Regions from separate parts of the Hungatella sp. L36 genome, predicted to be linked through region 2. Evidence: a T-box and tRNA genes for the amino acid it is inferred to sense, from the RefSeq annotation. Region 2 holds a T-box; the other holds one or more tRNA genes.

Region 1 (4,432 bases), on a different contig from region 2:
AACATGTTCACTATTAGACCAAGTAGTGATTGCTCCTAAAGCAGAAAAAACAGTTTCCTTTATATCAATAGATATGAATCAACTAAATATAAAATCAGGAGTTACAACAGCAGGATACAATATTCTTTGTAATTCTGCAGAGTATACTTTTTATATGCCAATATATTATACTGATGATAATTTTAGTGGTACAATTATTCATATGGATTAGAACCATTGGGGACTTAAAGTTGGCGAGATAGAAAGGTTTGTGTAGCGCTCCTGCAACTTGTGACGTTATTTTTTAAGAGAAATCTTTAACTTTACCCATGTTAGATAGTTTGTGGATAACGATTTTTCGATTTTTGAAGGTGTCGACAAGGCTGGCACTTTTGCCAGGGGTCATATAAATCTTTTTAGTATGTAATGGATAAGCAGCAGGATTACCGCTGTAATTGGAGAGTAACTATGGAAGTATTCGGAAATATTATAGTATCAATAATGACTGCATCATTAACATTCATAATAACACGTTATGAGATATATAAAAAACGTCCAACTAATAAACTTGAGATATCCTATAATAAATTCTATTATCCAGCTCTTGTATGGGGGGAAAAACTTAATTTTACTTGTACGGCCTATGATAATTACGTGAGTCAGGTAAAGACTAGAATTAAAGCTTATGATAAGTATGTTACAGGAGAAACAAAAAAACTATTTAGTAAGCTCGAAGATTCTCTGATAGATCATAAAGATACCGTAGCTGCCTATGAAAAGTTTTACAAAGATATTAAGCACAACAATCAAAAATTGAGAAGTGAAATTGGGTATATAGAACCGAATTATATTGAAAAATTTATAGCTAAGAGTACAACAGAGAAGTTCTCGACAGTACTTCCTATTATTTATATAGCATACGCTCTATTTACATATGCCAGTGTAGTATATTTTGGCATAAATAATAAGGTTACTCTATATTTTGTTGGTATAGGCGCTGTTATTTTGTTTATCTTGGCGATTATTTTTACAGTAGTAGCAATTATTGAACTAATTAACGATATAAAAACTTTTATAAGAAGAAAAAAGGTAGTTCGTAGGGTAAGAAAAAAAGATTTATATAAATATAAGTGATACTTCATTTTCGCAACTGATATTTTTTCAGAGGTAAGTATATACAAATCCAATCCATGGAGTTAATGAAGTATCCCTTACCTCATCCTGTTCTGCTAAAGTGCAAAATGAAATAAGTGTTTGTTCTTCGACAAGCATAAGGACTTTAGTTGATTTTCCACACAGATCCATTAAATAATCGTTGCGTAATAATTTAGATAAGTATTGCCCAGCACCCCAATCACTTTTGCCAATTTTTTCTTTCCAAAATATTTTATTATATATATCAAAATAGTTTATAATTTCCAATAGAATTCCCCCCTTAAATCTTATTTATTACTTATCCTACGAGATTATAGATTACCTGTTTCATAATCAAAAGATGAGAGAATTGTCTTGTAATTCATATAATATTTCAATTCTGATAGTGAAAATGGTTTAAGTGAATATTTTATCAATAAAACTATTTGCCCCCGTAATTTAATTCTATAGTAATGCGCTTAATTTAATACAGTGTCCTCATATAGACTGTTTTGCTGTTGTACGGGTATACTATAGTAATGAGATGTAAAGTCTCCCCTTCGGTTATATAACGCCAGTTATTAATATTACCATTCTCGTATCCAAATTGGATTCAAGTCGGTGTACCCCATTTTATTAAGCAAAATCATAGCGTCGTTTAAAACATTGGTGTGCCCCTTTTTGAACGGATTATCTGTATTATCAAGAAGAAAAGAGATAATTTCTGCTATGATTTTTGGCCTAGTCAGGCAAATAAGAGTTTCGGTATTGTCTTTCAGCGCTTTAATTTCATAGAATGCCCAGAACATGATAGGATCATCATCTGGAGCTACCCCATTAAAAACCAGTGCTACTTTAGCTGTTTTATCTTCTTTGGGAGTAATATTCAAAACGAAGTCTTTACCGCTCAAATACCAATAAACAAATAATTGTTTTCTGACTGTAATATTTCGTAGCTTGTTTTTCAAATGTACGTCTCCCGTAAAGTTTTATTCTGTAGAAAATAGGTGAGGGGGCTGCCATGCTACATTGTTTTTTTAATAAACGTTAATGGCACAGAATTTTGCCTGTATCAGGCCATACGACCAAAGATACAACGCTCAAATATCTTTACAATTATTACCGTGACAGCGAAACAAAGAATCGTGTTAAGAAAACGTCAATACTCCATACAAATAATAATTGTCTTCAACTGTCTTCAAAAAATAAGGCGTTTTTGGATAATAAAAAAGTGTCAGAAGCCTTATAAATAAAGACAATCCAACACTTCTGTGTGAATCGGAGTAACAGGATTTGAACCTGCGACCTCTCGGCCCCCAGCCGAGCGCGCTACCAAGCTACGCCATACTCCGTTTCTGGTCACTATGGTATTATAGCAGAAAGTTTGCGATTTGAAAAGTATATTTGTTGAAATATTTTATATTTTAAGATATGATGGTAAGGACGATATGATTCATGGAGAAAAGACAGGTGAGAAAGAATATGAAACCGATCGTGAGTTTTGATGTAGATATGACACTTTTGGACCATAAGGACTGGACGATACCGGACAGCGCCATGGAGACCCTGGAACGGCTCCGGGAGAATTACACCATTGTGCTGGCCACCGGCCGCGACATGGATTCCAGCTTCAGCGTCGTGTTAAAGGAACAGATCAGGCCGGATGCCATCATTCATTTGAATGGAACGAAGATTACGGTGGGGGACACGATTATTTACGAGCATCTGTTTGATAAGGAACTGATGAGGCAGATCATTGCCTATGCACAGGAGGATGCAGCCTGCAGCGTGGGAGCCAGTGTGGGCGGGTATGATTACTACGTGCATCCGGAAGTGGTGAACCGCCACGATACGGATCTGTGGGGAGAATGCGGACGCCGGTTTGCGGACCCGTGGAAGCTTCCTGATTTGGACGTCAGGACAATGGCATACATTGGAGATGAAAAAGGCGCAAAGGCCATGGGGGCCCGGTTCCCCGAGGTAAATGTGCACATGTTCGCGGAAAAACGGGGCGCGGATGTGGTGGAGAAGACAGCCAGCAAGGCTATGGGGCTGATCCGCCTCTGCGACTATTTTAATATCCCTCTTTCCAGTACGGTGGCGTTTGGGGACAGCATGAACGATTACGATATCGTGAAGACGGCAGGCATCGGAATCGCCATGGGAAACGCCATGGAAGAGCTTAAGGAAGCTGCGGATTATGTGACTGATGCCGTGGATTCGGATGGAATCCGCAATGCCTGTGTGCATTTTGGGCTGATCCGGTTATAAGGGTGTGTGGCATTACTTTTATGAAAATATACAGGGAAGGAAATAAGTAGCATGGCAAAACATTATGATATTTTTATCATAGGCGGCGGGCCCGGCGGTTATACGGCTGCGCTTAAGGCAGCAGGGCTGGGGCTTAAGACTGCAATTGCAGAGAAGGAAAAACTGGGCGGGACCTGTGTCAATAAGGGGTGTATTCCGACGAAGGCTCTGCTTCATGCCTCCAGTATGTTTGCAGCGTTTCAGAGCTGTGATGTATTTGGAGTATCGGCTGATTTCATTTCTTTTGACTTTAAGAAAATGCAGGACTATAAGAAACGTTCTGTAAAAGAGTACCGGAAGGAAGTTCGGGAATCGATTGAAAATGCGGGGGTCGACTATATCGAGGGAACGGCGACGATCCGCCGGGGACGGACCGTGGAGGTCAACAGTCCTTCAGGTAAAGACTATTACGAGGCAGATCACATTATTATCGCAACGGGGGCGAAACCGGTGATACCGGATATTCCGGGAGCGATGCTGCCGGGCGTTCTGACGAGTGACCGGCTGCTGGCTTCTGATACCTGGAATTACGACCGTCTCACGATTATTGGCGGCGGCGTGATCGGAGTGGAATTCGCAACGATATTCCAGGCGCTGTGCTCCCATGTGACGATCATCGAAAGCCGGGAGCATTTACTGGGACCTATGGACAATGAAGTTTCCGAGGTCCTGGAAAATGAACTGAGACGGAAAGGAATCGCTGTCCAGTGTGAGGCAAAGGTCCTGGAAATCCGCGAGGAGGAACAGGGACTCATCTGCGTTTATGAGGCGGCTGGAGAGGTGCGGACGATCCGTTCCGGCCAGATTCTCCTGGCAGCAGGCCGAAAGCCGAATCTGGACGGACTTTTTGGACGGGATGTCAGCCTTGCCATGGAAGACGGATGTCTTAAGACGGATTCAGAGTTCCGAACCAGTGAATCCGGCATTTACGCCATCGGCGATGTGACGGCCGGCAAGATGCTGGCTCATGTGGCGGCGGCCGAGGGTACTTATGTGGTTGAAAAGATCG
Region 2 (4,432 bases):
GCCTGCCGAGGAGACCGGAGAAGGCGGAAATCCATGCAGCAGATTATTAGAAGAACTGGGCGCGGACAGAGTCTACGGCTATCACAATCTCCCAGGCTATCCGCTGGGTACTGCGGTTATGAGGAGGGAGACAATTTCCTGTGATACCGTAAACACCCCTGAGATCACAGACATGAGCCGGATGCTTTTCGAGCAGGAAGGAATCCCCTGCCTCGAAGCCGCCGCCCCATTCCGCTGGTCTGAGGATTTCGGATGGTATTTAAAGAAATGCCAGGGCATGTATTTCGGCATAGGAGCCGGTGAAGACTGTCCGGACCTTCACACGCCAGAATATGAGTTCCCGGACGAAGTGATCAGAAATGCGGTCAGATGCCTGTATCTGCTTGCGGAGATATAGGCGTATCCCCGTGTTGTGTGTCACCTTCCGTGAAAATGGTATGGAATAATAAATCAAATATTTATGAAGAAAGCATAGAGCGTGTCATGGAAAATATAAAAGCAGAAATCAAGATGAGTGATTTGGAAAAAGTTGATATCAGGGTGGGGACGATCGAACTGGTGGAAGACGTACCGAAATCAGATAAATTGGTAAAGCTGACCGTGGATTTCGGTACATTTAAGAGGACAATTCTCGTCGGACTGAAAAAAGAACGGGAGAATCCAGGAGAAGTAGAAGGGAAACAGGCGTTGTTTGTTGTGAATCTGGCGCCGAGAGAGATGTTTGGCATCGAGTCCCATGGAATGCTGTGGGACATTGGTTATGAGGACGGAATCGTACCAGTTCTTGCGATGCCCGAAAAACCTGTTCCGAACGGAACGAGGGTGGGGTAATCAGCGAAGAAGACGAAGGAGGTTAGAAGTAAAATGAAAAAGAGGATGGCAATGATCGTATTTTCCCTGTTCTTTCTCTGTTCCTGTGCCCCTAATACAGGGCAGAGCGGAAGCGGCAGTCAGACTGAGCCGCCGATCGCCTCCATACCTGAAACGAGTACCGGGACCATTGAGGTATTGGCTCCCTATTCGGATGTGCGTGGGTTTGATGAAGTCAATACACTGCGTTCCGGTGAGTATGTTCCGGCGGATATGATTACATACTGGTTTAATCAAAATACGCTTTTTGAGGGAAACGAAGCGCTTGCGGCCGAGATTATGGAAACTGGAAAAAATCCCGGACTGCATGTGCAGGAACTTCATGACCGGGGAATTACAGGTAAAAACGTGACAGTGGCAATCATTGACCAGCCCTTACTGCCCGGACATCCAGAGTATGCAGGCAAGATTGAAGAGTACTATACCGTGGGATTGACCGAAAAAGACCGCCCCAGTTCGATGCATGGCCCTGCGGTAACAAGTCTGCTTGCGGGGAACTCCATCGGAACAGCCCCGGATGTCAGGCTGTACTATGCAGCAATCAAATTCTGGGACAGAAACGCATCGGAAATGGCAGGCCAGGCGCTGGACTGGATGATCGAGCAGAATAAAACACTGCCGGAGTCTGAAAAAATTCGTGCTGTCAGTGTATCAGCAGACCTCACAAACACGGAATATTTTGATCATCCTGAGGTGTGGGACGAGGCGGTGAAACGGGCCCGGGAGGCCGGTATCTTGGTATTGGACTGCAGAGCGGACTATGATACCTGTGTATTCTGGCCCAGCTTTTTTGATTTCGATCAACGGGATGATATTACGGCGAGCAAAATCGGAACGCCTGACGGTGATTTTTTGGAATGTCCTGTGCAGGCCCTGGGAACCCCGGTGGGATACCGCACCACGGCAGAGGTCTCCAGTGAAGGTGAGTATTCTTACAGCTATGACGCGTCAGGCGGACATAGCTGGGCAATTCCTTATGGGACAGGCGTCCTGGCTCTGGGCTGGCAGGTAAATCCATCGCTGACAGGCCAGGAGCTGTTGGATCTCATGCGGCAGACGGCTTACGAAAATGATTCCGGGGAGCGTTTTCTGGATCCAGCTGCTTTTATAGATGCGGTTCAGTCAACGGTGCATGAAAATCAGCAGGGGCAAGTTCTGATCTCCCCTTGACAAAGAAATCCAAATAGCGTAAAATCAACCATACAAGCTAACATAACAACATACGTTTCAGACGTGGAAGAGGATTAGTAAGCGATGATGCATTCCAGAGAGAGGGTCACTGGTGGAAGACCTTCATGCCCCTGGTCGCCCAACCTGCCTTGGAGTCCCGCAGCAAACTGCGGCGCATATCCGGCGTTATCGGAGATACAAGTGAGTCACGATTGTGGCTAAATTGGGTGGTACCACCGAGCTGTTCGGTCCCTTGTCTGGGGATCGGCGGCTCTTTTTTGTTTCACGGGATGCGCCCTCCGTGCTGAAGCAGCCGCGCTCCGGCGCAGGAGTCCGGCCTGCCGGACTCTATTGACAGGAAAATACGTAAATTTAAGAGGTAAAGGAGAATTGTTATGGCAAAGGACAAAAAGTTAGTAGAAGCAATCACATCAATGGATGTGGACTTCGCCCAGTGGTATACCGATGTGGTGAAGAAAGCGGAACTCATCGACTATTCCAGCGTAAAGGGCTGTATGGTCATCAAACCGGCCGGTTATGCGATCTGGGAGAATATCCAGAAGGAACTGGACGGAAGATTTAAAGAGGTTGGCGTGGAAAATGTATACATGCCGATGTTTATTCCGGAGAGTCTTCTCGAGAAGGAAAAGGATCATGTTGAAGGGTTCGCGCCGGAGGTGGCATGGGTGACCTATGGCGGTCTGGAGCCGCTTGCAGAGCGCCTCTGTGTGAGACCGACTTCAGAGACTCTGTTCTGTGATTTTTACGCGAGGGACATTCAGTCTTACCGCGATCTGCCGAAGGTATATAACCAGTGGTGTTCCGTTGTGCGCTGGGAGAAGACGACGAGACCGTTCTTACGTTCCCGCGAGTTCTTATGGCAGGAGGGCCATACGGCTCATGCCACAGCAGAGGACGCGCAGGCAAGAACCGAGCAGATGTTAAATCTCTACGCCGATTTCTGTGAGGAAGTCCTGGCCATGCCGGTTATCCGCGGCCAGAAGACCGACAAGGAGAAATTCGCCGGAGCAGAAGCTACCTACACGATCGAGGCGCTGATGCACGACGGCAAGGCACTTCAGTCCGGAACGAGCCATAACTTTGGCGATGGATTTGCAAAAGCCTTCGAAATCCAGTATTCTGATAAAGAAAACAAGCTGCAGTACGTACACCAGACCTCCTGGGGCATGAGCACCCGTCTGATCGGCGGCATCATCATGGTACACGGCGATGACAACGGCCTCGTGCTGCCTCCGAGAATCGCACCGGTTCAGGTGATGATTGTTCCGATCCAGCAGTCGAAGGAAGGCGTTCTGGAGAAGGCGGCCGAGATCAAATCCGTGCTGTCCGGATACCGTGTGAAGGTGGATGACACCGACAAGAGCCCGGGATGGAAATTCGCTGAATCTGAGATGCGCGGTATTCCGGTCCGCGTGGAGATCGGACCGAAGGATATTGAGGCAGGCCAGGCCATTCTGGTTCGCCGTGATACCCACGAGAAGACCGCCGTTTCCCTGGATGAGATCGGTCAGAAGGTTGGAGAACTGCTCGATACCATCCAGCGCGATATGTACGAGCGCGCACTGGCACACCGTGAGGCCCATACGTATGAGGCGACTGATTTTGATACATTTACAAAGACGATTGAAGAGAAACCGGGCTTCGTAAAAGCCATGTGGTGCGGATGCCAGGAATGTGAAGACAAGATCAAGGAACTGACAGGAGCGACTTCACGCTGTATGCCATTTAAGCAGGAGAAACTTTCCGATACGTGTATCTGCTGCGGAAAGCCGGCGGCGAAGATGGTATACTGGGGCCGCGCATATTAATGCTTGTATCGATTCAACCGTAAGGCTGGTGGATTGAAACTAATATAGAAATGAGATGATGGCATGGGGATAGAAATGCGGGTTCCGGCGGACGCGGAGCAGATCATTGAAAAACTGAATGAGCACGGATTTGAGGCGTATGTCGTGGGCGGGTGCGTCCGCGACAGCCTGCTGGGTAAAGAGCCGGAGGACTGGGATATCACCACCTCGGCGAAGCCAGAGGAAGTAAAGGCCATTTTCAGCCGGACGATCGATACGGGGATCCAGCACGGCACGGTTACGGTGATGCTTAACCGGCAGGGCTATGAAGTGACCACGTACCGGGTGGACGGTGAGTATGAGGATGGGCGCCATCCGAAGTCCGTAGATTTTACCACCAGCCTTTTAGAAGACTTAAAACGCCGCGATTTCACCATCAACGCCATGGCTTACAACGGCCGCGAGGGGCTGGTGGATGCATTTGGCGGTATGGAGGATTTAGAGAACCGGGTGATCCGGTGCGTTGGGAGCGCCGTGAACCGCTTTACGGAGGATGCACTCCGAATCTTGAGGGCAGTCCGGTT

Evidence for each region. A T-box is a leader RNA that pairs with one kind of tRNA and senses whether it is charged. The one in region 2 lies ahead of proS (proline--tRNA ligase), so its partner is inferred to be a tRNA-Pro.
Region 1: it has a tRNA-Pro gene. The T-box ahead of proS (proline--tRNA ligase) is inferred to sense a tRNA for this amino acid. The anticodon was not compared.

The regions. Positions count from the first base shown of each region.
Region 1 is NZ_JACOPC010000013.1:132,306-136,737, reverse strand. It holds gene H8S80_RS25010 (hypothetical protein) at 1-211, shown strand, start outside; gene H8S80_RS25005 (hypothetical protein) at 448-1,113, shown strand; gene H8S80_RS25000 (hypothetical protein) at 1,141-1,401, opposite strand; gene H8S80_RS24995 (hypothetical protein) at 1,701-2,081, opposite strand; tRNA gene H8S80_RS24990 (tRNA-Pro) at 2,392-2,465, opposite strand; gene H8S80_RS24985 (Cof-type HAD-IIB family hydrolase) at 2,569-3,384, shown strand; gene lpdA (dihydrolipoyl dehydrogenase) at 3,436-4,432, shown strand, end outside.
Region 2 is NZ_JACOPC010000004.1:350,033-354,464, forward strand. It holds gene H8S80_RS13135 (M20/M25/M40 family metallo-hydrolase) at 1-397, shown strand, start outside; gene H8S80_RS13140 (tRNA-binding protein) at 511-831, shown strand; gene H8S80_RS13145 (S8 family serine peptidase) at 865-2,040, shown strand; T-box leader at 2,096-2,297, shown strand; gene proS (proline--tRNA ligase) at 2,436-3,869, shown strand; gene H8S80_RS13155 (CCA tRNA nucleotidyltransferase) at 3,939-4,432, shown strand, end outside.